4 regions of the Paenibacillus spongiae genome follow, and region 1 is predicted to be linked to each of the others. Evidence: riboswitches for the same ligand, from Rfam matches in the RefSeq annotation. Region 1 holds a riboswitch; each other region holds the start of a gene.

The links. Region 1 has a riboswitch for cyclic di-AMP ahead of L1F29_RS15940 (KamA family radical SAM protein). Riboswitches for the same ligand answer to the same signal wherever they lie in the genome.
Positions count from the first base shown of each region.
Region 2: another riboswitch for cyclic di-AMP. It lies ahead of L1F29_RS08100 (TrkH family potassium uptake protein); the one in region 1 lies ahead of L1F29_RS15940 (KamA family radical SAM protein).
Region 3: another riboswitch for cyclic di-AMP. It lies ahead of kdpF (K(+)-transporting ATPase subunit F); the one in region 1 lies ahead of L1F29_RS15940 (KamA family radical SAM protein).
Region 4: another riboswitch for cyclic di-AMP. It lies ahead of L1F29_RS00140 (resuscitation-promoting factor); the one in region 1 lies ahead of L1F29_RS15940 (KamA family radical SAM protein).

Region 1 covers NZ_CP091430.1:3,478,683-3,486,176, forward strand. The annotation lists gene L1F29_RS15925 (toxic anion resistance protein) at 1-702, shown strand, start outside; gene L1F29_RS15930 (hypothetical protein) at 1,037-1,315, shown strand; gene L1F29_RS15935 (GntR family transcriptional regulator) at 1,365-1,991, shown strand; cyclic di-AMP (ydaO/yuaA leader) riboswitch at 2,192-2,328, shown strand; gene L1F29_RS15940 (KamA family radical SAM protein) at 2,422-3,612, shown strand; gene ehuB (ectoine/hydroxyectoine ABC transporter substrate-binding protein EhuB) at 4,045-4,944, shown strand; gene ehuC (ectoine/hydroxyectoine ABC transporter permease subunit EhuC) at 4,944-5,600, shown strand; gene ehuD (ectoine/hydroxyectoine ABC transporter permease subunit EhuD) at 5,604-6,278, shown strand; gene ehuA (ectoine/hydroxyectoine ABC transporter ATP-binding protein EhuA) at 6,275-7,120, shown strand; gene ectA (diaminobutyrate acetyltransferase) at 7,195-7,494, shown strand, end outside.
Region 2 covers NZ_CP091430.1:1,760,405-1,767,898, reverse strand. The annotation lists gene L1F29_RS08115 (succinate dehydrogenase cytochrome b558 subunit) at 1-262, opposite strand, end outside; gene L1F29_RS08110 (LysR family transcriptional regulator) at 486-1,379, shown strand; gene L1F29_RS08105 (potassium channel family protein) at 1,512-2,171, opposite strand; gene L1F29_RS08100 (TrkH family potassium uptake protein) at 2,189-3,541, opposite strand; cyclic di-AMP (ydaO/yuaA leader) riboswitch at 3,624-3,822, opposite strand; gene L1F29_RS08095 (CPBP family intramembrane glutamic endopeptidase) at 4,066-5,679, shown strand; gene uvrC (excinuclease ABC subunit UvrC) at 5,758-7,494, opposite strand, start outside.
Region 3 covers NZ_CP091430.1:5,781,445-5,788,938, forward strand. The annotation lists gene kdpC (potassium-transporting ATPase subunit KdpC) at 991-1,608, opposite strand; gene kdpB (potassium-transporting ATPase subunit KdpB) at 1,687-3,726, opposite strand; gene kdpA (potassium-transporting ATPase subunit KdpA) at 3,743-5,422, opposite strand; gene kdpF (K(+)-transporting ATPase subunit F) at 5,437-5,514, opposite strand; cyclic di-AMP (ydaO/yuaA leader) riboswitch at 5,856-6,039, opposite strand; gene L1F29_RS26125 (MFS transporter) at 6,423-7,494, opposite strand, start outside.
Region 4 covers NZ_CP091430.1:24,258-31,751, reverse strand. The annotation lists gene yabG (sporulation peptidase YabG) at 1-259, opposite strand, end outside; gene rsmA (16S rRNA (adenine(1518)-N(6)/adenine(1519)-N(6))-dimethyltransferase RsmA) at 457-1,332, opposite strand; gene rnmV (ribonuclease M5) at 1,329-1,898, opposite strand; gene L1F29_RS00140 (resuscitation-promoting factor) at 2,012-3,160, opposite strand; cyclic di-AMP (ydaO/yuaA leader) riboswitch at 3,386-3,592, opposite strand; gene L1F29_RS00135 (TatD family hydrolase) at 3,777-4,544, opposite strand; gene L1F29_RS00130 (HD domain-containing protein) at 4,565-5,875, opposite strand; gene L1F29_RS00125 (AbrB/MazE/SpoVT family DNA-binding domain-containing protein) at 6,208-6,462, shown strand; gene rsmI (16S rRNA (cytidine(1402)-2'-O)-methyltransferase) at 6,589-7,494, opposite strand.

The DNA of each region.
Region 1 (7,494 bases):
GTTGTTTCTCTAGATAAGGGGAAGATCACCCTCAAGAACGACAACACGACGCTGGAGATTGAACAGCAGTCGCTCCGGGATTTGACGAAAAAGCTTCAGAAGGAAATTCAGCTCGGTGTACTAATGGATGAGTCAATCGAATCGCAGATCGAAACGGCGAAACTGCGTAACGAAGACACTGACAAGATCCGATTCATCACCGAAGAAGTATTGTTTCCTCTACGGCAGAGGGTAATGGACTTGCAGCAAATGTTAGTTGTCAACCAGCAGGGAATCATGGCAATCGAAGTGGTCATCAGGAATAATAAAGAATTGATTCGAGGGGTAGACCGGGCCAAGAATGTTACGATATCGGCGTTGAAGATTTCCGTAACGGTTGCAAGTGCTCTCTATAATCAGAAGATCGTTCTGAGAAAGATCGAGCTCTTAAACCAAACCACGAATGAACTGATCGCCGGCACATCCAGAATGTTGAAGAATCAAGGGGCTGAGATCCACAAGCAATCGCTTGAAACGAGCATTTCAGTAGAGACGCTCAAAGAAGCCTTTACGGACGTATTGTCGGCACTGGATTCGATCAGTACTTATAAACAGGAAGCATTGCCGAGAATGCGTGAAACGATCACGCAGTTCCGGGAGTTGGCAGATGTTGGCGAGCAGCAAATTCTGCGTCTGGAGAAAGGTCATAAGTTAGGGCTGTAATATGTACACATGATCGGATAACGATTAATGGCATTAATGAAATACAGCTGAATCGAAAACTCGTTATGTGGGAATAAAGAGAGCCTAGCCGCGATCAGGCTCTCTTTATATTTCACTGAAAAGGCCATTCGTGGACATCCGTTGAACGTGACGGATGTCCAATTTCTTTCCTGTTCAAAATCAACAAGCTGAATTAATTACTGCTCCCAATGACGAAGCGACTTAGACAGATTGATTGAAGACTTGGAACATGGTAGTCTGATCATGAGGCAGCTTAATGCCGTGTAACGATACTTCTACAAATGAGTTTATTGCTGAGAGGAGCGAAACGTAAATGTCATTGATTTATACATACAATAAGAAGGTTATACAAATTGAGGAAACAAAGAACGAATCGGATTTTGAATTTGATATCAAATTTATTGAGGATAAATACATGGCAGGGATGAAGCAGATTCAGAAGGGCTTTGAAGAGAATAAAGTATACACCGATGTCTTATTCTATCCTTACGACAGTCATCACTACAGAATTATCGTACGTCAAGATTACTATGTGGATTTTGTTTTGGCGTTATTGAAACATCAACTATTAGTTAGCGTGGAGTGGAGTTAGTCTTGGCTCGAAAAATAGTAAATCACACGATAAGGGGAAAGACGAATCGATGCCGGAAACAGAAAAGGCAGGCTATAAATCGATAGCTCTTGATATCGCACAAAGAATCGTAAGCGGAGAATTTCTTGTATCCAGTAAGATTTCAGGACGTTCACTCCTGGCAGGGCAGTACCATGTATCTCCCGAAACCATTCGTAAAGCCATTGGATTATTGAGGGAAGAGAATATCGTATCCGTCTCTCAAGGGAAAGAAATCACCGTCTTGTCTAGTCACAACGCTTATGAATATATAACGAAACACGATTATTTGAAATCCGTGTATTCCCTTAAACAAAATTTGCAGCTCTTGCTTCAGGAAAAACTAGCCATAGATCAGAAATTTGAATCACTCCTTACGGAGATTATTGATGCTTCTGACCGGTTGCAAAATCTTAAACCGTATAATCCCATCGATCTAAAAATATCACCGCATTCACATGTGGTAGGGCAAACGATCGGCAATCTGCAATTTTGGCAAAATACGGGTGCTACCATTATCGCGCTGCGTAGGGGAACGCATGTCTCCATCTCGCCGGGACCGCATGTTGTGTTAAGAGAAGACGATATTCTGGTTGTTGTTGGAGATGAGAAAATTTTTGAAGTGACAGGGCAATTCATAAATAAGCCTCGAATATAATCAAAATCAATGGAGCGGCAGGGGAGGAGTCCCTTGTCTATTTTTTATTCCCTTTTCTTTCGCTCAACTAGTGCATGGTTAGCATTATTAATGTTTACTATTAATTTACAAACAACTTCAATATTATCAATAGGTTGTCAGAAGGAGAGGGATCTGTTATAGTTTAATTAGTCCATTTGAAGTTCTTGCTAGTACAATTTCATATCGAACTGCTTAATTTCCGATATTCCGGAAAGCGGGGGACCCATTATCAGGGGCGAATCGATCCATGAGGATCGTAGGGAACCATCTATCCCGAGTCCGTCAGCTAACCTCGTCAGCCTTAGATGGGTCATTATTCTCTGTAGAGCGATAAACTCTGCTTGTTTCTTGACCCGTGTTAATGGGTCTTTTTTTGTTGTCATAATACATTTTGAAGGAGGAGGTTCTTATGCCACAACCGAAATACATGACGGACATCGGCAAATTGACGAATATTCCGGAGAAAGAACGGGAGAAATTGAAGCTTATTACGGACAAGTTCGTTTTTCGAGTGAATGATTATTACTTGAATTTAATTGATTGGGATGATCCGAACGATCCGGTCCGTAAGCTAGTCATTCCAAATGAGGATGAACTTGGGGAGTATGGGCGATGGGATGCATCGGACGAAGATACGAATTATGTCGTTCCAGGATGCCAACACAAGTATAATTCGACGGCACTTCTTATTGTATCTGAGGTATGCGGTGCTTATTGCCGATATTGTTTTCGAAAGCGGCTTTTCCGTAATGACGTTAAAGAAGCCGTGTCGGATATAGAACCAGGCTTACAGTATATTGCACAGCATCCGGAAATCAGTAACGTTCTACTGACCGGTGGCGACAGCCTGATCCTTGGAACCGCGAAGCTGAAGATTATCCTTGAACGCTTAAGAGCCATTGAACACGTGAAAATCATTCGCCTAGGTTCGAAAATGCCCGTATTTAATCCGATGCGGATCTACGAGGACGAGGCGTTATTGGAGACGTTTAAGGAATATTCAACACCTGAGAAAAGAATTTATGTCATGGCACATATTAATCATCCGCGCGAGATCACTCCGGAAGCCATTCAAGGATTCACGGCCCTGCAGAAAGCGGGGGTGATTCTAGTAAACCAGACACCAATACTTCGCGGTATAAATGATGATCCGAAAATCCTGGGGGAGCTGCTCGATAAGCTGTCCGAGGCTGGGGTAACCCCGTACTATTTCTTTATCAATAGGCCAGTCGCGGGCAACAACGCTTTTGTTCTGCCTTTGCGGGAAGTTTACGATATCGTCGAGCAAGCTAAAGCGCTAACGTCTGGTTTAGGCAAGAGGGTTCGCTTGTCCATGAGCCATACCTCCGGAAAAATTGAAATTCTTGCTATCGAGGAAGGTAAGGCTTATCTGAAATATCACCAATCAAGAGACGGCCACTATGGCCGATTCATGATATTGGATTGCCCCGAACAGGCGACATGGTTCGATGACCTTCCGGGGAATGAGCAATATTGGAGAAAGCCTGTGAAAAAAACAAATGCGGTAGTTTCCGTTAACACACTAGCGGATATGCCTGCGGCATCAAGAAAAGTGAAGAGATTAAATAGCAACCATTAGTTTGAATCGTGACGCGACTTCTTTACGGGACGATCCAATCGATTGCAAAGGATGCCATTCATATCGTTCTGCTAGCCAATACAAACAAGTTATAATAAGCGAGCCTAAATGGGGTCGCTTTTTTATGTTTATCGAAATATAGCGATTTAGATCGATATTTTGTCATATATTATTAATTACATGAATTTAGATGCAGTTATCTTTAATTATCTCATATTTACTTAATAGGAAGCGATATATCTTCAAGTCGAACTGGGTAGTATTCGGGAGAATAGGGGAGGAAAAAGCTGGATGAGACTGGTCAGATCCCCATATCCTTGCTGAGCGGACCTGAGCTGACGTGAAGGGCTTATATCAAGGGTGAGCCTTATTGGTTACTCATGTTATGATCATTAACGTGTTCAATAACGAATCCGAAAGGAGTGAGGAAAATTGAGGAAATGGATTCATGCTGTTCTTTGCTTAATGTTGATCGGTTTCTTGATGGGATGCAGTTCAGATGAGGACAAAGCCAACGAAGGAACTAACACGAACGAACCCGCTGCTAAGGAGACAACATTAGCCAAAGCGCAGCGAGAAGGGTATATTACCGTGGGGTTCGCCAATGAACGACCTTATGCCTATGCTACACCAGAGGGCAAACTTACCGGAGAAGCTGTTGAGATCTCACGCAAGATCTTAACTAATCTAGGCATCGAGCAAATGGATGGCGTACTTACTGAATTCGGTTCTCTTATCCCGGGGCTCAAAGCCGAGCGTTACGACATGATCACGGCAGGTATGTTTATTACTCAAGAACGTGCGAAACAGGTGGCTTTCGCCAATCCGGAGTATAGCATAGGCGAAGCTATAGCGGTGAAGAAAGGAAATCCATTGAAATTACATAGTTATGAGGACATCAAAGCAAATCCTAAAGCTAAAATTGCCGTCATGGTCGGTGCGATCGAAGCGGATTACTTGAAGAGCGTCGGCGTATCCGAATCGCAAATCCTGTCGGTTCCGGATCAGCCTTCTGCCATCTCCGCCTTACAGTCCGGACGCGCCGACGCAATCACGATGACAGGTCCATCACTGCAGTCCATGCTAGAGTCCGCAAAGGATGATAATCTCGAGCGTGTCATGGATTTCGAACAACCGATCGTCGATGGTGAAAGCGTTAGAGGCTATGGGGCGGCCGTATTTCGCATAGGCGACGATGAATTCAGAGAAGCATTCAACGCGGAACTTGAGAAACTAAAGGAATCCGGCGAACTGCTAGAAATTCTAAAGACATTCGGATTTACAGAGCAAGAACTTCCGGGTGACGTTACGACAGAGGAACTGCTAAAGTAATGGAATGGCTATCACTGGATTTGCTGCCGCCCTTGCTTACAGGATTAAAGACCACGTTACTCTTAACTTTCTATAGTATTATCGTTGCTCTCTGCTGTGCCTTCCTAGCGGGGATTGGCCGATTATCGCGCTCTCCGATATTACGAGGCATCATCACGGCATATGTTGAAATCTTTCGTGGAACGTCGCTGCTTGTACAGTTGTTCTGGATCTACTTTGCGCTGCCGATGCTTCTGGATATACGGTTGTCAGCGATGACCGCAGCTGTCCTTGCCCTTGGGTTGAACTATGGAGCCTACGGTTCGGAAGTGGTAAGAAGTTCGATACTCGCAGTTCCCAAAGGACAAATCGAAGCTTCGATCGCCTTAAACATGACACCCTATCAACGGATGAGAAGGATTGTCCTGCCGCAAGCTTGGGCAATGATGCTGCCTGGATTCGGAAATTTACAGATCGAATTGTTAAAAGGAACTTCACTTGTCTATCTCATCACATTGATGGATGTGACCTATCAAGGAATAACGCTGCGCTCGTATGATATTTCCCGGACCCCTGCCATATTCGCGTGGCTGCTGATTCTATATTTTATAGTGGCATATGCGCTAACTTTAATCATTCGGCTCGCTGAACGCAAAGCAACCGCAGGGAGGGGATAGCCGATGTGGGATTGGCAATATGCAAAATCAATCTTACCCAAACTGCTGGAAGTGATCCCAACGACGTTGGCTGCTACATTTGCAGGTTTTATCATCGCTTGTCTGCTTGGCTTACCAATCGCGCTGGCCAAAAGATCTAGCAGCAAATGGATTTCTTTTCCGGTTATTGCAGTTACGGAATTCATTCGAAGCACACCGCTGCTCATTCAATTGTTCGTATTGGTTTTTGTCCTGCCGCAAAGCTTAGGCATCATCTTATCACCCTTTCTGGCCGGCATATTGGGTATGGGCATCCATTACAGTACCTACCTGTCCGAAGTATATCGATCCGGCATTGATGCTATTCCTAAGGGTCAATGGGAGGCAAGCATCGCACTGAATTTCAGCAAGACTCGTACATGGACCCGTATCGTGCTTCCGCAATCCATTCCTCCGACAATTCCCGTTATGGGCAATTATTTGATCGTCATGTTCAAAGAAACGCCTACCTTGTCAGCGATCACGGTTGTGGAATTGCTTATGACGGCGAAAGTTGTGGGCTCTGCGTCATTCAAATATGTCGAAGCGTTTACTTTGGTTGGTGTGATCTTCTTCCTGCTCAGTTATCCTTCCGCCCTTCTTGTCCGTGCGCTGGAACGACGTATGAAACGAAGAGAAAGGAGAGGTTTAGCTAGATGAGTCAGAATATTCGGAAAATAAAGTCGGACAAACCGATTGTGAGTTACAGGAAAGTAACGAAATCTTTCGGTGATCATACGGTTCTTAAAGAACTGGATTTGGATATTCTTCCGGGTGAGAAGATTGCCTTAATCGGACCTAGCGGTTCCGGCAAGACGACGATTGCACGTCTTCTAATGACCTTGGAAGCACCGACTTCAGGTACTATCGAGGTCGATGGCGAAATGTTGTGGCACATGCAGAGTAGAGGTAAACTGGTAGCCGCAAATGAACAACATTTGCATCAGGTACGCAGTAAAATAGGAATGGTCTTTCAGCATTTTAATCTATTTCCTCATATGACTATCCTTCGTAACGTTACAGAAGCGCTGGTCCATGTTCTTAAGATGCCCAAGGCCGAAGCTAAACAGCGAGCAATGGACATATTGGAGAGGGTAGGTTTGAAGGAGCATACAAACCACTATCCTTCACAATTGTCTGGCGGGCAGAAACAACGAGTCGCGATCGCAAGAGCACTTGTGATGCAGCCGCAAATCATGTTGTTTGACGAGGTAACTTCAGCGCTTGATCCAGAATTGGTTGGAGAGGTGTTGGATGTGATCAAGGGGATTGCCTCCGAAGGAGACATGGCTATGATTCTCATCACGCATGAAATGGATTTTGCCCGCGAAGTAGCCGATCGTGTCCTATTCACGGACGGAGGGGTCATTGTCGAACAAGGAAAGCCGAAGGAAATATTCGAAAATCCGGAAAGCCCCCGATTGCAATCTTTCTTAGCCCGATTTTTAAAGGGGCAATCCGATCATGAAGCCGATCATCGGATCGCGGCAGGTACAGAATGATACCTGCTGACAAGAATATAGAGGCAGTTCAATGTCGGCTTCCAAATATCGGCGATGGCGCGGAGATTTGGAGGATGGTACGGGATTGCGGTACGCTGGATCTGAACTCGCCGTATTACTATTTGACGATGAGCCAGTGGTTCTCGGAAACCTGCAGGCTTGCGGAGGATCGAATATTGAAACGCCTCATCGGCTTGTTGACTGGATTTCGACAGCCATCTAATCCCGATACCCTGTTCGTCTGGCAGATTGCGGTTGACAAACGTTATCAAGGAAGAGGGATTGCCCGGAAACTTCTCGATGAGGTGACAGACCATCCGGAAATAAGATACCTTGAGGCGACTATTGCACCTTCCAATCATGCCTCACGGCGT
Region 2 (7,494 bases), 1.7 Mb from region 1:
AGCGTCCTGTATTCAAGTTCGATTGGTAGGCGATATACAAGCCGTATACGCCGTGAAACAGCAGCGGCAGCCAGATGCCGAACAGCTCCAGGAAGAAGACAAGCGGCAGCCCGTTCAAGAAAGCTACACTGTCCTTGAATCCTTGCGGCCCGCCTTCGACAGCCGAAAAGTTCGTCAGCATATGTTCAACGATGAACAAGCTGAGCGGGATCACCCCTAGAAGGGAGTGAATCTTGCGCGATAAGTACGAATTTCCTTTCATAACATCTGCGTTCTCCTTTCAATACTGTGGATAGCTTTTTCCGTCACATTTTGTCAAGACACCAAGATTCATTGTACCCCCGACCCTTTACAGCGTCAACAACATAAGATGACACATTTTAGCCACACTTCACATCATACTCCTTTTATGCTTATAATGGAATTGCTTATTATCGATTAAAAGTTATAACTTATTTGCATAAGCAGCCTGAGGAGGGCATGAGATGATCCATGAATTGAACCTGTTCGCCGTCGTCGTCGATCAATCCAGCATGAATAAAGCTTCGACGCTGCTCAATATCTCTCAGCCCGCACTCTCCCGCAAAATCGCCAAGCTGGAGGAAGAGCTGGGTGTCGAGCTGTTTCGGCGAATCGGCAAAAGGCTGGAGCTGACGAGAATCGGCCAGCTGACGTACGAATACGCGGTCGAGGTACGGCAGCAGCATCTCCGCTACCTGCAGATGGTTGCGGAATACAAGGCCGCAGGCCGTACGCTGCTTACGATCGGAGCCAGCCTAACGACGCTGCAAACGACATTGCCCGACTTGCTTCACGCCTTGACGCAGCGGAGCCCGGAGCTGGACATTAAGGCCATTACCGGCAAGACCCATGAAATCGTCACCCTTGTCCGGGAGAAGAAAGCCGACGTCGGCATTGTCGCCTCCCAAATCGACGATCCGTCGCTAACCTGCATCCCGCTGTTCGACGATCACCTTATTCTCGTGCTGCCCCGCAATCATTTCATTATGGAGAAAGGGCTGCCTGAAATTCACGATCTGAACGGCATGCCGATGATTCTCTTCTCCAAGGGAACCTGGTACCGTATATTGACCGACGAGCTGTTCGAGAAATACCGGCTGCTCCCCGACGTTCGGATGGAGATCGATTCCTTCGAAGCGATACTGAGGCTGCTCCATACATGCCGGGCCGGAACCCTGCTCCCGAAATCGTATTTGCGGCCGCAACTGCTGGCGGACAATGATCTTACCGTCGTCTCCATACGCGAGCTTGAGGGAACGAAGCGGACAACGTCGCTCATCCATGCCGAACCGGAAAGCCTTAGCCCGACCGTCCGGCTGTGGGTCGAAGAGCTGTCTACCTTTTATAAACGCACTTAGCGCCGGGCAAAGCACTCCCTGCCAATATAATGAGAAAGGACAGCAGCCGCGAAACGCAGCCCTGTCCTTTATTGTTGCCATTTTTCACATCTGAATCCGCTTCTTTCATTAAATAGATGAATTGGCGAATTATTAAGAAACGGATTCCTCGAATTGCTCGATCTGATTGTTCGTTCCGATGACGACCATAATATCTTTCTCCGCAAGCACGTCGGTCGCTGCGGGAGCGATGATGATGCCGCTCGGTTTGTTGATCGCGACGATGCTGCAGCCGAACCGCGCGCGCGGATTAAGCTCCTGCAGCGATTTGCCGTTCAGGCACCGGGGGACCGCCAGCTCGGCGATCGTATATTCCTTGGACAGCTCGATATAATCAAGCAGGTTCGGCGATACAAGCTGATGCGCAACCCGAATCCCCATGTCCCGCTCCGGGTATACGACGCGGTCGACGCCGATCTTCTCCAGCACCCGCCCATGCAGCTCGCTCATCGCCTTCGCCACTACTTTCTTCACGCCCAAATCCTTAAGCAGAATGGCGGTCAGAATGCTTGCCTGAATATCGTCGCCGATAGCCACGACGCCGCAATCGAAATTGCGGGCGCCGAGCGAACGCAGCACTTCTTCATCGGTGGACTCCGCCACGACGGCATGGGTCAGAATATGGCTCATGTCCTGTACCGCTTCCTCGTCCTTGTCGATGCCGAGCACCTCGTAGTCAAGCTCGATCAGCTCGCGCGCCAGGCTCGAGCCGAAACGCCCCAGACCAATAATAAGAAATTGATTCGTCTTCATCCGCTTCTCCTACTTCCCTATCCAATCGTAATTTTGCCTTCTGGATACCGGAACAGTTCTTTTTCTGTACGTGGGCCGAGCGCATATGCAAGCGTGAGCGGGCCCAGCCGTCCGGTAAACATCATGAGTGAAATCACTATCTTGCCAAACATCGTCAGCTCCGGCGTTACGCCGAGCGACAGCCCTACCGTGCCGAAAGCCGAGGTCGTCTCAAACAAAATTTTGAGGAAAGCCTGATCCTCCGTCGTCGACAGCAGCATCGTCACAAATATGACCAGGGCGAGCGAAAGCAATGTAATCGTCAGCGCTTTAAAGATGCGTTCGCGCCCCAGCCTCATTTTGAACATAACGATATCTTCTTTCCCCCGAATCATCGCTATGACCGCACCGATCAAGGTGGCGAAGGTGGTCGTCTTGATTCCGCCCCCCGTCGATCCCGGCGATGCCCCGATAAACATCAGAATGACGATAAAAAATTGAGTGGCCTGCCGCAGCTGCGTCAGGTCGACCGTATTTGGGCCGGCCGTCCGGGGAGCCACCGACTGAAATAAGGACGCCCATATTTTGCCGTCCCAGCCGAGTGCTCCGAGCGTGTGTTCATTCGTAAATTCGAAGATGAAGATCACGATCGTCCCGATAGCAAGAAGCGCGCCCGTCATGGATAGCACCACTTTGGAGTGCAGCGTCAGCCGCTTCTTGTTCCGGAAGTCGATGACATCGGACATGACGATAAATCCGATGCCGCCCAGAACGATGAGCAGCATGGCGACAATATTGACGATCGGATCGTTCACATACCGGGTAAAGCTGACGAACGGCGTTCCGAACTGCCCGAACAAATCGAAGCCCGCGTTGTTGAACATCGACACGGCATGCCACACCCCAAAGTAGATCGCTTTGCCTAGCGGCATATCATAGGACCAGCGGATGGCGAGCAATACGGCTCCTACGGCTTCGATCGTCAAGGAATAGAGCAGTACTTTGCGAATGAGCCGAATAATCCCTTCCATGCTGCTCTGGTTCAACGCCTCCTGCAGTACAAGCCGTTCCTTCAGTGAGATCCGCTTCCGCAATATAATGGCGAACAAGGTTGACATCGTCATGAAGCCGAGTCCGCCGATTTGAATAAGCGTCACGATAATGATCTGACCGGCTGCCGAGTAATGGCTGCCTGTGTCAACGGTAACCAGACCCGTCACGCAAGTAGCCGATGTTGCCGTAAACACGGCGTCGATGAAGGGTGTTCGCGTGCCCGCTTCGGAAGCGAATGGCATCGACAGCAACAGGCCTCCAAGCAGGATGATGAGCGCGAAGCCCGTTACAAGGATGCGAGGCGGGGACCAGTGCGACAATTTGAACAGTGAAACCACAATCAGCCTCCACCCTATATTTAGTTCTGCCTGATTTTTGGGCACAAAAAAAAGCACTGGATGCCCAATGCTGTTCGCGATGAGTCCTGTTCCATACAGCCTACGAGGTTAGCTGACGGATTCGGGCCTGGAAAGGCAGCCCTATTCGCATGCTGCGTGTGGACGCAGACGGCAAAATTCACCCCTTGTGATCCGTTCAATGCCCGCCCCGTCCTGGCAGCTTGCAGCGGATAACAATTTGGTTCCCCCGTTTTCGACTAGAAATTCGGCTGAGCTATTCAATTCGTCCCCATTATAAAGCCAGATATTAAAAACACCAAACGGAAAACATATAGAAAATGAACCGAAAAGCGCCAAATAGCCGTAGCGGACGGCAAAAATCGAAGTCATCCTTGTTTTCTCCATCGATTATCTCGTCCGCATCACGAAATAAGCGGTTACATGGATAATTTCTGCATAGAATGTTATGGTACAAGTATATTTTCCTACTTGTGCCGTATCCATACCGTTGAAGAGGTGAGCTCATGTATCTAACAGACACGCAGCCAAATTGGAAGATGTATTCGTGGTTTGCCGCCATTTGCGCCGTCATCTATTTGGTTGTCCAAATCGTACCCGTGACCGCCGACGCATTCTTTGGCACGAGCAGCCAGCAGGTTATTAAGAAAAGCGAGGCCGAGCGAGCCGCCTCTGCCTTTACGCAGAGCCAGTTTAATCAAGTGCCGGACAACACGCATGCGGTTCATCAATCGAACAGCCTGCTGTACGGCTATTTGTCCAAACAACAGCGATTATCGGATTACGAGAAACGCTATGGCGCCAAACTCCCGACGGATACCTATCAGGTGTCGGCAAGTCTGCCTGACGGGAGCACACTGTTCGTCTATGTCCATATGGAAAGCGGTGACGTCGTCGCCTGGAACCATTACAGCGAGCAAAATCATATAGCCTCTCCCCCTGATAAGGCAATGGATGCCGCGATTGCTTTCGCCGTCAGTCAAGGATTTGCCAAGGAATCGATCCAGCAAGGCAAGAAACCTCTGGCTGATGGTACGATCCGGCTGTACATCAGCGGCCAGGACTTCGACGAGGCCAAGCTGCAGCTGTCCATCCGCACGGAAGAAACCTCCAGCGGGCAGACGGTTATCGCGGGCTATAAACCGGCTTTTGTCGTGCCGGCCCACTATGAAGCCTATGTGACCGAGCAGTCCAAATTCGCATCGATGCTGTCGCTAATCGGAAGCGTTCTGCTGTCGATCGTCCTCTTTATCCTCGCGATCGTATACGGCGTGTTATACCGCCGCCATACGTCATTCGTGAGGGGATTGTTATTGACGGGCCTATTTCTCGCGTTCTACCTGGTCAATAACATGAACATGACCGACGGGCTGATCGCCAGCTTTGGGGAGGAACCGGATGCTGCCGGGTATGCAGTCGTTGCGGTCGCTATCACCTGTATCATCACCGTCGTTATGGCCGCAGCCGTCTACTTCTCCCTTGTCGCGGGCGATGGCTTATGGCGCGCGATGGGCCGTAATTTATGGCCGCGTATGGGAGAGCCCGGATATGGAACGCATGTCTGGCGCAGTATGTGGCTGGGTTATTTGACCGCCTTTATATTGCTTGGCGCGCAGACTATCATCCTGCTCGTACTGGAGAAAGCAACCGGAGCTTGGTCGACGACGGACGTCACCCAGTCGCCCTACAATTTCGCAGCCCCATGGCTGCTTCCTCTGCTCGCCTGGTGCGCCGCCATTTCCGAAGAGGCTGTATACCGTTTCTTCGGCATCGGCATATTGAAGCGATGGCTGCGCAATACGTTCGTCGCTTCGCTCATTCCGTCCGTCATCTGGGCGCTGGGGCATGTGACGTACCCGATCTTCCCGGCGACAACGCGGCTGCTGGAGCTGACCATAATCGGACTTGCATTCAGTTATGTCTTTCTCCGTTACGGCCTGGTCACGGTCATCTTCGCCCATGCGATATTCAACAGCATTATGATGGCGATCTCTCTTATGTTCATGGGATCAGCGGTTAATATCTTCATGGGCGTCATCTATATCGTGCTGCCAATCCCAATCGCAGCGATTATCCGGTACCGGCACAACAGAACGCCGGTAAGAGAGATTAAGCTGTAGTCCGTTTTCGAAGGATGCGCATCTGCTTAACCCTTCGGATTTACTTAGATAGCGCAAAAAAGGAAGAGCCCGTTGGTTCTACGGCTCTTCCTTCAGCGCTTCTATAATTTGAGCGGCGAGCTTCTCGCCGATCGACAGAGGCCGGAAATCTTCGATTTCGGCTTCTTTTATTTTTTTGATGGAGCCAAAGTGCTTCAGCAGCGCTTTGCGCCGCTTCTCGCCGATACCCGGAATCGCGTCCAAGCGGGACGCAATCATCGACTTGCCCCTCTGTTCGCGGTGGAAAGTAATGGCGAACCGGTGAACCTCGTCCTGGATCCGCTGCAGCAAATAAAACTCCTGGCTGTCTCTGGCCAGCGGAACGATAACCGGCGGATCGCCGCACATCAGCTGCGCCGTCTTATGCTTCGCATCCTTGACGATTCCGCATACTGTGATGTCAAGGCCCAGCTCATTCTCAAGCACATCGAGCGCCGCCGAAATTTGCCCGCGTCCGCCGTCGACGACGATGAGGTCGGGCAGCTGCAGCCCTTCCTTCATTACCCGTTCATAGCGCCGGCGGATCACTTCGCGCATCGTTTCGTAGTCATCCGGACCTTGTACGGTTCGAACTTTGTATTTGCGGTACTCCTTCTTGTCCGGCTTTCCATCGGTGAAGACCACCATCGCGGATACCGGATCCGTGCCCTGAATGTTCGAGTTGTCGAATGCCTCGATCCGGCGGATACCCGGCATGCCAAGCGCATGCGCCAGCCCCTCCGATGCCTTGGAGGTCCGCTGCTCATCCCGCTCGATTAGCTGAAACTTCTCGTCCAGGGCCACTTTGGCATTGTCCACCGCCATGGCGACGACATCCCGCTTACGGCCGCGCTGAGGCATGAATACTTTCACCTTCAGCCACTTCTGCAATGAGGAGCGAATTTCATCCCCTGCCGAGCCGGGGGCCGCTTCCCCGTCATCCGGTTCATTCATGTCCGATGCAGCCGGACCCGGTACATCGGGGAGCGAAGCCTCTTTATCTGCGTGCACTTGTTCATCCTTCGGCTGGTCGGCGGCCTCTTCCGGCGCCGCCGGCAGCAGGATCTCCTTCGGCAGCGCCGGATTTTCGCTATAATACTGGGTAACGAACGTCATGAAATCATCGTAAGCTTCCCCGTAATAAGGAAATAGCGTGGCACGGCGCTCGATCATTTTCCCTTTGCGCATATACATGATCTGCACGCACATCCAGCCCTTGTCCGTAGCGAACCCGAATACGTCGCGGTCCATCGCGTCCGTGAGCGTAATTTTTTGCTTCTCCATTACCGCATCGATCGCAATGATTTGATCGCGGTATTCTTTGGCCCGCTCGAACTCCATCGCTTCCGCGGCTGCCTCCATTTTCTCTTGGAGCGTCCGTTTGACTTCCTCGTGTCCGCCATTGAGAAACCGGGTGATTTCATGAACCATCGCTTCATACGTGCCCGGCTCGACTTCAAATTCACAAGGGGCGACGCATTGTCCAAGATGGTAGTACAGGCACACCTTGTCCGGCAGCGTGTTGCATTTGCGCAGCGGATACAATCTGTCCAGCAGCTTCTTCGTCTGCTGTGCCGCGAATGCATTCGGATATGGGCCGAAATATTTGCCCTTATCCTTCACGATCCGGCGGGTTACCTCCAGCTTCGGATGCTTCTCGCTCGTAATTTTGATATACGGGAACGTCTTATCGTCCTTGAGCAGCACGTTGTAGCGCGGATGATACTGCTTGATCAGGTTGCACTCCAGAATGAGCGCTTCCATGTTGCTTGATGTGACGATATATTCGAAATCGCG
Region 3 (7,494 bases), 2.3 Mb from region 1:
CTACCTCCCCAATTCGGCTCGATATTCAACATTAGCGTACCTGATGTCCGTTCCAAGTTCAGTCCACTTACCCCTGCATTGCACAGACATAGAATCCGTTATTTGTGACAAACCCCTAATATTGACGCACCGTTCGGACATCAGATCCGCTATTGGCACCAAGTCACCACATTTCCTCCGATATTCGCATGAATAACGGCTCTGGTGTCCGCTACCTCCCCAATTCGGTTCGATATTCAACATTAGCGCACCTGATGTCCGATCCAAGTCCAGCCCCGCCCCTTCTCGATTACAGCGCGGAATTACTGCATTTTGTGCAACAATTGCATCAGTATCGCTCTAAGAACAAGTAAATATTGCACTTTTTGCAACAATAAACAGAGAATCACCCTCATAGCCGGCCTTTGAATCCGAATTGTTGCATTTTATACAGCTTCAGCCGTACCTTCCCAACTCCAACGCAGAAATATTGCACTTTTTGCAACAATAGCGTACCCGCCCGATGACTATTTCATTGCTAATCCCATGAATTCCTGGCATCAATAGCGATAGTAGATCGTCGACCGAACCTCGTCTCCTTCAACACCCTTCCTGAACGAAAGAGATGGTGGTGATAAGCTGCTGGACGAGGCCTCACCTCACCGACACCTACTGAACCACAGGGATAGTGACCAAAAAAGTTTTTTGCTGAGATTCAGCCTCCTTCGTCCTCTGAGCCATCGGGATGGTGCACATAACATAGCCACAGACCCAGCCTCTCCTGCACCACCGAAACGCTCCTGAACCACAGAGATAATGACCCTATAGATTTCATCCTATGATCATCGCCATTCCATTCCTGAGCCAACGGGATAGTGGAGATAAGCTGCTATACGAGGTTTTTCCTACACTATCCTCCTTCCGAACCACTTGATACCGGACAAAAGAATCCTAGGGATGGCGAGCACGAGGTTCCAATCAGCCCACCATCCCATAGCGTGAAATCTCATCCTATTTCACGTATTCTTTTAGCGCCATATTCAGCTTGAGCACATTTACTCTCGGATCGCCGAACACGCCGAGATCGCGTTCTTCGGTATGCTCATCTACAAGCTTGGTTAGCTGCTCCGCTGTTAACCCTGTCAGCTTGCTGATTCTTGGAATTTGAACCTTCGCCGATTCCGGTGTAATGTGCGGGTCCAGTCCGGAACCGGAGTTCGTCAGCAGCGCAATCGGCACGCGGTCGATCGGTACGTCCGGATTCGCCTTCTGCCACGCCTCCATCGATGTCTCCACTCTTGCGATCAAATCGGCGTTAGATGGTCCATAGTTGTTCGATCCCGATCCTTCCGCCTTGTAATCGATACTCGATATACGCCCGTGAAAATATGCCGGATCGGTAAACGGTTGACCGATCAATTCGGAGCCTACAACCAGACCGTCCCGGTCCTCCAACACGCTGCCATTGGCTTGATCCGGGAACAGAAGCTGAGCCGCTCCCGTACTCACGAGCGGATAGACCAAACCGCACAATACGATAAACACCAGGCTCGCCCGAACAGCAACCGCCCAGACCGATCCGCTCCATGCCCCACCGCTATCTTGTTCTATATTCACAGCTTGCTTCATTGTTACCTTCCTCCTAGTGGCAATCGTACCGCACCGCATGCCAAGCTCTATGCAGTGCAGCACGACTTCCATTATCTGTTATACCCACAAATGGACGATCATGTCGATTAGTTTGATTCCAACAAACGGTGCGATAACACCGCCGAGCCCATAGACGACCAAATTCCGGCTAAGCAGCTTCGCCGAGCTCATCGGTTTGTACGCTACGCCCTTCATTGCAAGCGGGATGAGCAGTGGAATGATGATCGCATTGAATAGGAGCGCCGACAGAATCGCGGAGTATGGCGAACCGAGCCGCATGACATTCAGCACGTTCATCTCGGGAATCGCGAGCAAGAATATCGCGGGGATAATGGCAAAATATTTGGCCACATCGTTTGCAATACTGAACGTTGTCAGCGCGCCGCGAGTCATGAGCAGCTGTTTCCCGATGGCCACGACCTCGATAATCTTGGATGGATCCGAATCGAGATCGACCATGTTCGCCGCCTCCTTGGCTGCGACCGTGCCGCTGTTCATCGCAAGTCCCACATCGGCCTGCGCAAGCGCCGGAGCATCATTCGTCCCGTCCCCTGTCATGGCGACCAGCTTGCCTTGCGCTTGTTCTCTACGTATGACGGCGATTTTGTCTTCGGGCTTGCTCTCCGCGATGAAATCGTCCACGCCCGCTTCACGGGCAATCGTCGCAGCCGTTAGCGGGTTATCCCCCGTACACATGATAGTACGGATGCCCATTCTGCGGAGCTCGTCGAAGCGTTCCTTCATTCCTGGCTTCACCGTATCCTTCAAATAAATAAGCCCATAAATCCGGTTACCCGCCGCAACCGCCAAAGGCGTGCCTCCCGCCGAGGCAATGCGTTCCGTTACCGCATCCAAGTCGCTTGGAAGCTTGCCGCCTTGCACTGCGACCCACTGCTTCACGGCATCGACCGCCCCTTTGCGAACGGACAGACCGCTCGTTAGGTCAACGCCGCTCATGCGCGTTTCGGCTTTAAACTCGATGAACTGGCCTCCTTCCGCGATTGCCGCGTCATACGTGAACCCTTGTTTGTTCATAAGCTCAAGCACAGAGCGCCCTTCCGGCGTCTCGTCCTGCAAGGAGCTGATAGCCGCCCATGCCGCAATCTCTTCAGCCGCTGCGCCGCCGACCGGCACGAATTCGCTCGCCATCCGGTTTCCGTACGTAATCGTGCCAGTCTTATCGAGAATCATCGTGTTGATATCCCCGGAAGCTTCAACCGCTTTGCCCGACATCGCCAGTACATTGAACTGCGTCACGCGATCCATCCCCGCAATGCCGATTGCGGACAGGAGACCGCCGATTGTGGTGGGGATCAGGCAGACGAGCAGCGCGATCAGCACCGGGATTTCCAAATCCACGCCGACATACTTCGCGATCGGCGCCAATGTGACCACCACGATCAGAAAAATGAGCGTCAGGCTGATAAGAAGCGTATTTAACGCGATTTCATTCGGAGTCTTCTGCCGCTTCGCCCCTTCAACGAGCGAAATCATCCGGTCGATGAACGACTCGCCCGGATCGCTCGTAATGCGAACGACGATACGGTCGCTGACGACCCGGGTACCTCCTGTGACCGAGCTGAAATCGCCTCCCGCTTCTTTAATCACAGGTGCGGATTCACCCGTAATCGCCGATTCGTCAACCGAGGCAAGCCCTTCGATCACTTCGCCGTCGCCCGGAATCATCTCTCCCTGCTCTACGATGACAGTGTCTCCTTTGCGAAGCATCGATGCTTGTATGACCGTTATCTCACCATTGACCAGCTTGTTCGCAGCCACTTCCCGCTTCGTCTTCTTCAGCGAGTCCGCCTGCGCCTTCCCCCTGCCCTCGGCGAGCGCTTCGGCAAAGTTCGCAAACAGAACGGTTACCAGCAGAATCAGGAACACGGTCAGATTGAACGCGAACCGTTCCTCAGCATTGAACCAGCTTGGAAACAGGGTTAGAAGCAGCACGAGGAACGTTCCGATTTCAACGATGAACATGACCGGATTCCGGATCATGGACGCCGGGTTCAGCTTGATGATACTATCGATTACAGCCTGCTTGACGATATCGCCCGTCAGCAGCTTTTTACGTTGCTGCAGTTGTTGTTTCATCTTCTCTTCCCCTCACTTAACGAAGCGTTAAATATTCCGCAACCGGCCCCAGCGCAATGACCGGAAGAAATGTTAGTGCGCCAATCAACAGCACCGTCCCGATAATAATCCCCGTGAATAGCGCATTATCCGTACGGAATGTCCCGATCGTCTCCGGTACATGCGTCTTGCGGACGAACGATCCGGCGACGGCTAGCATAGCCATCATGGAGATGTACCGGCCGAAGAACATGACCAATCCGGTCGTAATGTTCCAGAACGGCGTGTTATCCGCTAGTCCTTCGAAACCGGACCCGTTATTGGCGGCCGAAGAGGTGTACTCGTACAAGACTTGAGAAATCCCATGGAAGCCCGGATTGGTTATCGAGCCGCTGCCCAGGTCGGTCAAGAAGGCTATCGCCGTCGGAGCCAGAATGATCAACGGATGCACCAGGATGGCAATGGCGAGAAGCTTCATCTCGCGCGGTTCAATCTTGCGGCCTAGAAATTCCGGCGTCCGCCCGACCATAAGCCCGCAGATGAATACCCCCAGCATGGCGTACATCAGCATATTGATCAGCCCGACGCCTTTGCCTCCGAATACGCAGTTCAACATCATCTGGGCAAGCGGGGCTATACCGCCAAGCGGCGTGAGCGTATCATGCATGTTATTGACGCTGCCGGTAGTGGCCGCGGTCGTCACCGTCGTGAACAAGGCGGATTGAGCGATGCCGAAGCGCACCTCCTTGCCTTCCATGCTACCTTGCGATGCATCGAAGCCCATGGCGTTCATCGCAGGGCTACCCGCCTTCTCCGAGAAGTAAGTGAGCGAGAGGAAGACAAGGAAGAGTGCCATCATGGCGGTGAAAATAACCCAGCCCTGCTTCGTATTCCGTGCGAAGCGCCCGAACATATAGGGCAACGATGCCGGCATCGCCCACATCATGAGAATCTCAAGCACATTCGTAATGCCATTCGGATTCTCGAACGGGTGCGCCGAGTTGACGCCGAAGAACCCGCCGCCGTTCGTACCGATATGCTTGATCGTCTCCAGCGATGCTACAGGCCCCAGCGGAATATGCTGCGTAACACCTTGCAGCGTAGTAACGACGAGGGTCGGATTTAGCGTCTGCGGGACTTGGAGCGCCACAAGAACGAGCGTCATGATGAACGAGAAGGGCAGGAAGATCCGCATGATCCCTTTCACGAAGTCTTCGAAAAAGTTGCCGATCGTCGTCCCTTTGCTCGTGATCCCCCGCACGAAAGCGACCGCAACGGCGAATCCCGTGGCTGCCGACGTGAACATCATCATCGTGATGACGGCCATCTGGGTGAGGTAGGTAACGCCAGACTCCCCGCTGTAATGCTGCAGGTTCGTGTTGGTCACAAAGCTGATAATCGTATTGAAAGCAAGCGTTGATTCCATATTTCCGTTACCGCTCGGGTTAAGCCATAATCCGCCCTGTACCCGCAGCAGTAAATAACCGATCGCGACAAGCACGACATTGGTGGCGATGATGCTAAGCGCATAAATCTTCCACGTCATGCCTTCCCGCTTCTTCAGCCCGATCAGCTTATAGATCGCCCGTTCCATGCCTCCGAATATGCGGTCCGTCCAATTCGATTCATTCGAGAACACATGATAGACATACGTGCCCAGCGGCTTTACCAGCAGCATCAGGACAATAATGACGATGACGATTTGCAAGATATCCATTGATCAACAGCCTCCTAGAACTTCTCCGGGTGAATCAGTGCATAAACCAAATACATGAATACAAGCAAAGTAAGGATAAGCGTCACAATCATGCTTCGTTCCCTCCCGCATCTTCAATCACTTTACCGCACCAGTTGGCAAAACCGGCTGCTAGCGCGAATCCCGCTGCCAGCATGACAAGCATCCCTATATCGCTCATGCTTAAATTCTCCCTATTCATCCCTAATATTCAATTTTTACCCATTCTGAGCATGAAAAAAGAAGCCTGCGGGCATGAGGAACATGACCCGTGGCTTCAACGATTCACAGCAAGGAAGAATTCTGCCGTACCCCTTAGAGGGCACAAGAAGAAACGGCTCGCACCATTCCTGGGGGCGACGTTAGTTTCTTCCATTAGACAAATTCATCCCGAGCTGCGACTGCACGTGTTAATGTTGCCTCTCCCTATACGCTTACGAGGTTAGCTGACGGATTCGGGCGCGAGAGTCGCCCTACCTGGATCAGTCTCCCATTCCAAGATTCACCCCATGGCTTCAGCAATACGCATCGTACTGCTTGCTGGCCGTTGGTTCCCCCGCTCCTTCTTCGAAATCAGAAGGACTCAGCGATAAAGACGGTTAATGCTATGACTGAAACATAACTGCTATCGGTTTCAAATCGTTCTCCTGCTCGGAGGCCTCCGAAAATGGTAAGAACAAGAAGATTCGATGAATTGAATCTTACTCCTGCTTCGAATCTCTGTAAAGCGAACCTGAAGCTGATAATACGGCTTTTCCGCTCGATTATCGCGCATAAGCAGCGCTTACATTCCTATAAATATCCGTCTTGCTCGCTCATTCGCATTCATTCTGCGCCTTTCAAAAAAAGCGGCGGACATTCGGGAAGGGATATCATCCAAAAATGCACAAAAAAGCTGTCGGATAAATCTCGACAGCTTAAAGCAGCCATTTCATCGGAATGCCTGCATGCATGCAGCGGCTCGCCTCCATAGCCTCAAGGTTCATTCCCGCCGGTCCGGCGGCAGCGCAAAGGCGAGAAGTCCGAGGAGCGGCAGAAAGCTCGACCAGGTCAGAACGCGGTCAAGTCCCCATATATCGCCCGCTTCTCCAATGATCACCGCCCCGATCGCCCCCATTCCGAAGGCCAAGCCGGTAATGAGCCCTGAAGCCATGCCAACCTTGCCTGGGAGAAGCTCCTGCGCGTAGACGACGCTTACGGAAAATCCGGAGAGCAGGATGACGCCCAGCAAGAATATAACGGGATAAATCAAGAATGATGGCAAATAAGGGAGTAGTAACGCGAACGGAGCCGCTCCCCCGATGGAAATCAGTATCATCCGCTTCCGGCCGAACCGGTCGGCCAGAATACCGCCCAAGAAGGTGCCGAGCACGCCTGCTGCCATGAAGAGAAAGATCGGCACCTGCGCCGCCCGCAGCGAGAAATCCCGGAAATCTTCCAAGTAGATTTGATAATACGTCGAGATTCCGGTTGTATACCACGATCTCGCAAATACGAGCAGGATGAGCAGGAATAGAGCAACTCCAACATTCTGGCGCACCTGCTTGGCATCCCCACTCTCCGGCGCTTTCGCCGCCCGTTTCACCGGCTTGCCGTGTGTGACAAGCTGAGAACGGTACCAAGGAACGACGCGGATCAGAATAATGATCGCCGCCGCGGCAAGCAGCGTCCCCCATATCGCACCGGACTGGCCCAATGGCACGAAGATGAAGATGGTCATTAGCGGTGCCAATGAGCTGCCTGCATTACCTCCCACCTGATAGATCGATTGCGCCAAGCCGCGCCGCCCGCCCGCCGCGAAATATACGACCCGCGACCCTTCCGGATGAAAGATAGCCGATCCCAGCCCAACGAATACAACCGCCAGCATTAGCGCCCAGAACCCGGGCGAATACGCAAGCCCCGCTACCCCGATCAGGCTTAGAGCCATTCCGAACGGCAGCATCCACGGAGCGGGCCGCTTGTCTGATAAGAAGCCGACTACCGGCTGCATGACCGATGAAGTCATATTCAGGGCGAACGCCACCCATCCAATTTGCCCGAGAGACAGGTCA
Region 4 (7,494 bases), 3.5 Mb from region 1:
GCTCCTCCTCGCCCTTCTGCATCTGCTGCTGCCGCTGCTCCTGCATCCGCCGCATCGATTCATTTACTTTGATTCTCACTTGCTTGGCCGCCCCCGTAAATTCGGGATCGCGCACAATAGACAAGTCGGGAATCGGCGCGTCAGCAAGCAGCCGGTAGTCCGTGCCTTTTAGGGTAGCGAATTGTTGGTTCATGGTTGCAATACGGAATAGCACGTCCCCGCCATACGATTTGCGGACGACCAGGTCCCCCTGCTTCATGGGCAAATCACCTCTTCGTCTTATCCTATGGGCATATAGGGCTGTTGGTGCCCTTCCGCAAGCCCAAAACCCTAAGAAGGGGTTTTCTCTTGCCGCCAATATCATGTGCAACCCAATGAGGGGCATACGTTCTAACGAAAAATAGAGCCAATCCCCTTGTATTCGGAGATTGGCTCTTATAGGTGCCTTGCCCGGCCTTAGAAGCCTGCTTGCTGCAGCGCGTCGCTGATGACAGCGAACTCTGCGATCGACAGCGTCTCTCCGCGGCGGGACGGATCGATTCCACAGCCCTCAAGCAGGGGAACCACCTTATCGCGGTTCGCTTTGCCGATGAAGGCTGACAAATTATTCGCAATCGTCTTCCGCCGCTGAGCGAAGCTCGCCTGAACCGTACGGAAGAAATGATCCTCGTTTGCCACCTCGACGGGAGGCTTGTCCCGAAGCGTCAGCTTAATTACCGCGGAGTCTACATTCGGCTGCGGGATAAACACGGTATGCGGCACGACGCAGACCAGCTCAGGCACGCAGTAGTACTGTACGGCTACGCTAAGGCTTCCGTACTCCTTGCCGCCTGGCTTCGCCGCCATCCGCTCCGCTACTTCCTTCTGAATCATGACGACGATATTCTCAAGCGGCAGCTTCTCCTCCAGCAGCTTCATCAGAATCGGCGTCGTGACGTAATACGGCAGGTTAGCCACGACGCTCACGCCGGCAAGCCCTGCAAACTGCCGTTCCATCAGTTCGCGAAGTTCCAGCTTGAGCACATCGCCATGCTCGATGTGGACATTATCGGTCTCCGCGAAGACATCCTGCAGAATCGGAATGAGCCGCTGATCGATTTCTACGGCGGTTACGCGTCCTGCAGTCTCCGAGAGCCGCTGCGTAAGCGCCCCGATGCCCGGACCGATCTCCAGTGCGCCCTTCGTCTTGTCCAGCTCCGCGGCATCTACAATATTTCGCAATATATTTTGATCGATCAAGAAATTTTGTCCCAGACTCTTCTTAAACGAAAAGCCGTATTTCGCAATAATATCCCGTGTTCGTTTCGGTGTCGCTACGTCTGCCTGCGTCATGATTCGCTTCCCCCGTTCTCCTGCTCCATACGCGCTAACGCCTGCTCGAATTCTTCACGCGTTATCCGGAACATGGTGCAGCGCTTATAGAACTGTTTCCCGTTCGCATAACCGATCCCGAGTAAGTTGCCCATTCTGAGCCTGCGCTCCGACGCTTGGGCATTTACCAGCAGTCCGGCCTTCATCAAGTCATCCCACGTAATCTCCGGCGCCGTATCCGCTTGTTCCTCTGCGACTTCCGTCCGTACATTCGCAAGCGCCCGTCTTATTGCTTCAGGCGATGCATTCTCTACCCCGATATCGCCCTTATAGAGCGCTTCTTCCTGCGGAAGAAACGCATGCTTGCAGCCTGGAACCCGCTGCGCGACAATTTTACGGATTCGTTCGCCTGCATGATCCGGATCCGTAAAGATAATAACCCCTCTGCGCTGCTGGGCAAGCGCCACTCTTCGGAGCACGTCTTCACCGACCGCAGAACCGCCTGTCTCGATCGTCTCCGCTTCAAGCGCCCGCTTAATGGCAACCGTATCGTCCTTGCCCTCTACGACGATGATTTCCTTGATCATGCCGTTCCTTCATCCCCTCTAGACAAACATACAAAAAGAAGAGGCGTCGCCTCTCCTTTATGATGGCATATTTCCTTTTGAAATACGATAATAATTAATCACAGCCGCTAATATCAGATCGATTCCGGTTTCTTCGGCCCCAGTACGTATACCGTATAGCCCTTCTTCCGACCGAAGCGATCCGCATATTTCTCGCTGTCGAAATAAACGTCGATCTTATTGCCTTTGATCGCGCCGCCTGTATCTTCCGCACGGCGGAAACCGATACCTTCGATATACACCCACCAGCCGATCGGAATGACCTTCGGATCGACGGCAATGGTACGTCCTTCCTTGACGCGTGCGCCGGAAGCCGTAATGCCGTACTGTGGATGCCCTTTACTCTTACCGGTAGACTCGACGCCTGCCGAATAAGCCGTTAACGTTACATTCTTTAAGACTTTCTTGGGCTTAAACGTGACGCCCTTCTTCGTCATTGTCGCCACAGACGGCGCCTTCGCGGACAACACCGTAACCTTCGGCTCTTCTTTCTTCGTTCCGACTGCCACGACTTGATTGATGGCCGTCGCTTGCGTCATCTTCGATACAAGCGTATGCGACACCATTTTCCCGTCCGCAAACACCTTCTCATAACGCTTCACAACGGTACCTTCTTTGCCCACCTGCATTAACTTTTGTTTGCCTTGCGGCAAATTCGGGTCTTCCTTCTTGACGACCGTGAACGGCACCGTGTAGGAATTCTGTGAGAGGTGCTTATCGATCCTCACGACCGTAACGGACATGTTCGGCTGGACCGCCGTATCCATGGCAGGAAGTACCTTATCTTGATTGCGAACCGATATATTAGCTTGATCGATCGCTTCCCTAACTGTTTTTTCTGTCGTGTACAACGTTCTTACCTTGCCGTCAGCCTTCACTTGGAGCGGTACCGCATGATCAATAACAATACGGTCGCCGTCCTTTACGCCTCCATTCAGAGGCATGGACACTTTATCGTTCGGTCCAATCGTGATGGCTTGTTCATCCAGTAGGCGTTGAAGGACCCATTGCTTGGTTGAAACAATGTTTTCCTGTCCGTTAACTACTACGGATACGCGCTTGTCAGCCGTCCCGTACAACAACACCAGAAACATGAAAGTCATAGCGATTGAGATCATAGCGCTTAGAATAATTAAACGCAAGTTCTCATGCTTCCATCGCAATGCGAAAGACATGCTGGATGATCGTTTCCCATGGGTGTCCTTAAGCTGGAGTTGGCCCACTTCATCGGTCCTCCTTACATAGCCCCGCCGTCGAATTATGCATGATTAAATTTGACGCGACTAGTTAGATTTAGCGTGCACACACGCTCTTCCTCATGCCCACCTCCATGTATACACCCTATGTCGTCAGTTTACGCATTATTCAAAAATAAAAAGAAGCCGACGACAGAGGATCTGTTTCGTGGCTTCCCCAAAATACAGGTAGCATGGAATGGATGCACGAGGTTGATCTCTCTATTTGCGCTTACGAGGTTAGCTGTCGGGTTCGGGCAAGAGAGTCGCCCTATTCGCACTTCGGCACTTTACAAAACTAAAGTACCGCTGCATAAATTCACCCCAAGAAGAATTCAACAGGCACACGCCAAAAATTCGATTCAGCGTACGCTCTTGGTTCCCCCGCTCTCCATACTGGAGATTAAGCGATATTGGAAAAGGAATACAATGTTTCAAAAGCTCTGAGATGAATGATACCGTCTTTTGCTCCAAATTGTAAAGAAGCGATTAATGACGATTTTAACGAATTTTAAGGATAAACTCGCGAAAAACTGGCGATTTCTTGATTGAAAATTAGTTTTTTCGTGGGATTGGTCCCAAATCCTTGCTCTCAGAGCTCTTTTCACCCAATGTTAAAACATCTTAATGCATTCTCAGTCGTGATTTTGGAAATTTGTTCCAAAGATTTGCCTGTTATTTCCGCTGCAGCCTCGGCAACCAGCCGCACGTAAGCCGATTCATTTCGCTTTCCGCGATATGGATGCGGAGCCAAATATGGGGAGTCCGTTTCGATGAGAAGACGGTCCAGCGGCACCCGGGCGAGCACCTCTTTCGGGACACGCGCATTCTGGAATGTGACCGGTCCTCCGAACGAAATATAGAAGTTCATGTCCAGGCATTGCTTGGCCGTTTCCCAGCTGCCGGAGTAACAGTGCATCACGCCGCCAACCTCTTGTGCCCGCTCTTCTTTCAGGATACGGACGACATCCTCATGAGCGTCGCGGTTATGAATGACGATCGGCAGCTTCTTCTGCTTGGCCAGCTCGATCTGCTGCCGGAATACCCGCTGCTGGATATCCTTCGGCGACGTATCCCAGTGATAATCGAGGCCTATTTCCCCGATCGCCACAACCTTCGGATGATCGCAGAGCGAGGCGATCCAATCCAAATCCCCAGGAAGCATCTCGATGCTGTCCACGGGATGCCACCCGACAACGGCGTAAATAAAATCATAACGTTCCGCTAATTCCATCGTAGTCGGAATCGTTTCGCGGTTGAACCCGATATTGATTAATTTTTCGATTCCGGCAGCCCGCGCCCTTTCGATGACTTCTGCGCGGTCAGCGTCGAATTTATAGGAATCCAAGTGGGTGTGAGTGTCGATTAACATCAATGAAGACAAACCCCTTTCTACAAGTAAAAGCCAAATACATCACGCACGGCTTGCGAGAAATACGCCGCCTTCTCACGCACTTTCTCCATCGGGAAATAGAGGTGATATTTCCCGCGGTGAAGGCCGGTAATGGATCGAATTATATCGGATTTTGCCGATATCTCTGACAAACGCTCCTCCTGGTCGAGAAGCAAAATCGGCGGTTTTTCGTCTTTCTCCGATACGGCTGCTCCCGGCTGATAAACATCGTATGGCAAATCCAGCGGGAAGTCGATTTCAAGGTGATATTCCGGGTGGAGCCCGGCAGAATGAAATTCGTCGCGTATTTGCCGCCACAACGTTTCATTCGCTTCATCCATGGTGACATACTTATATAGTTTACGGTTTAAGAACCGCTGACACAAGTCGGACAGAACCGGATCCGCTTCCTTCTGCCATTGGACGAATGCCGTCTGGACAAGCGCTTCATCAAGCGATAAATACCCTTCCACATCTATTGTGCCCTGAAGCAAATGTTCAAGCGGATCAATCATCCAAGCGAAGCTGTAGCTGCTCCCATAGAGCTCTTTGGCTCTGCGGAAAATTTGCCTGAGAATAATTTCCGAGCTGCGGGTAACCGGGTGAAAATAAACCTGCCAATACATCTGGTAACGGGACATCAAGTAATCTTCAACGGCATGCATGCCGCTCTCCTTGACGACGATTTGATCCTGGTGGGGACGAAGCACACGGAGAATGCGCTCCAGATCGAATGTGCCATAATTGACCCCTGTAAAATAAGCGTCGCGCAGGAGATAATCCATGCGGTCGGCGTCCATCTGACTCGAGACCAGACTCATGACGATGGGACGCTCATAGGTCTTGCAAATAACGGCTGAAACCTGCTCCGGAAAGGACGGATCGACCCTTCGGAGCACGTCGTTGATTTCCGTTTCTTCTAATAATATACGACATGTCCATTCCTCGTGATGGGTTTCGAATACCTCCTCGATGGAATGCGAGAACGGACCGTGTCCGACATCATGAAGGAGAGCCGCGCATAGGGAAACCAACTTCTCGTTTCTAGGCCAATCGGAGTACCCGCCGCGCTCGAACTGCGAGATGATTTTCCGTGTAATTTCATATACGCCAAGCGAATGGGAGAACCGGCTGTGCTCGGCGCCATGGAACGTCAGATAGGAGGTGCCCAGCTGGCGTATGCGCCGAAGTCGTTGGAATTCTCTGGTATTAATAAGGTTCCATACCGTTTCGTCTTGAACGTAGATATACTTGTGAACCGGATCCTTAAACACTTTCTCTTCTGCCAGCGGACGCATCTTCGCATACATGGGTGATCCCTCCCTACTCTAGTAACCCGTTATTACAACATAATACCAATAGGGGTTTTAACCCTTAACAAGAAGCTTTAGACAAATTTTCGACACAATTTTAGATTTAATGTCGAACAATGTCGTAATTTTATTTCCAAAATGAATTCTGATGTTGTACGATAAGTATAGCTTAATAACCTTATCTCTATAGCGATTTTAGCAAATAAGAGCCTACTCCGGTCCAATTCGGTATTGACTATTTTGGTAAACGTTGGTACTATAGAGAAAAGAAATGATAGAATTTTGTCGAATTATGACGAATTACTTTTTGAGAGGGGACACGATAGATTATGATGAAATCGACAGGAATTGTTCGGAAAGTTGATGAGCTTGGACGTGTTGTTATCCCAATTGAGCTGCGCCGTACGCTCGGTATTGGCGAGAAGGACGCGCTTGAGATATATGTAGATGGTGAACGGATCATGTTGAAGAAATACGAGCCTGCTTGTATCTTCTGCGGCAATGCAGAGAACGTTACATATTTCAAAGGAAAAATCGTTTGCAACGTTTGTTTGACCGAATTACCAACTCCCGTCACAAAATAAGAGACAAATTCGGAATTATGAGTTATAATAGAATTAATCAACTTGTTAATTCTAACCTTTTTTATACTCCTTACTGCCTTCCTGAGCCAAGAACCCCTCAGGAAGGCCCTTTTTTTTGTCCGCCTCCTACTTTCGCATTAGTTCATTATATACATCGCGCTTAGGCAGTCCTAGATCTTGAGCCGCTTTTTTGATCGCCTCTCTCCGATCGCCGGTTTGCTCCTCGTAACGGCTAACATGCTCCGACAGCTCCAGTCCCTTCCACCAGGGCCGATCCTCCTCCTCTTGCCCCTCTCCGGTTACGGTTCCATCATACCCGGCGATAACTAAACAATATTCACCCATGGCCGGGTTCTCTTCTAACCATTGTAAGCATTCTGTAATTGTTCCTCTGACTGCTTCCTCATGCCGTTTGGTCAGCTCGCGGACCATGGCGATCGGACGGTCACCCCAATTCTCATGCATAGCCGCTAATGTCTTTCCCACCCGATGTGGTGATTCATAACAAATAAGGGTACCTTCCTGCTTCCGCAGCTGCTGCAGCCATTGCGCTAACGGCTTACGGTCGCGCGGCGGGAATCCGACAAAGGAGAAACGGTCGGTCGGTTGGCCCGATATGATCAACGCCGACAATGCCGCATTCGCGCCGGGTATCGGAACGACGCTAATATGATGCTCCACCGCGGATGCAACCAGGTCCGCCCCAGGATCGGATATAGCCGGGAGCCCCGCATCGCTCACCAGCGCGATCGATTGCCCTTCCATCAGCAAGCGGATCAGCTCTATACCGCTAGCCTGCTTGTTATGTTCATGATAGCTGACAAGACGTGTCGCAATTTCATAATGGGTCAGCAGCTTGCGGGTTTGGCGCGTATCCTCGGCAGCGATGATATCGACTTCCTTCAGCGTGCGTATCGCGCGGAAGGTCATATCCTCCAAATTGCCGATCGGCGTTCCAACCAGGTACAACGTCCCGCTTCGTTCCGCCGCTGCGCTCTCACTGCCTCGACTAAAGCTTCTTTGCACATTCAT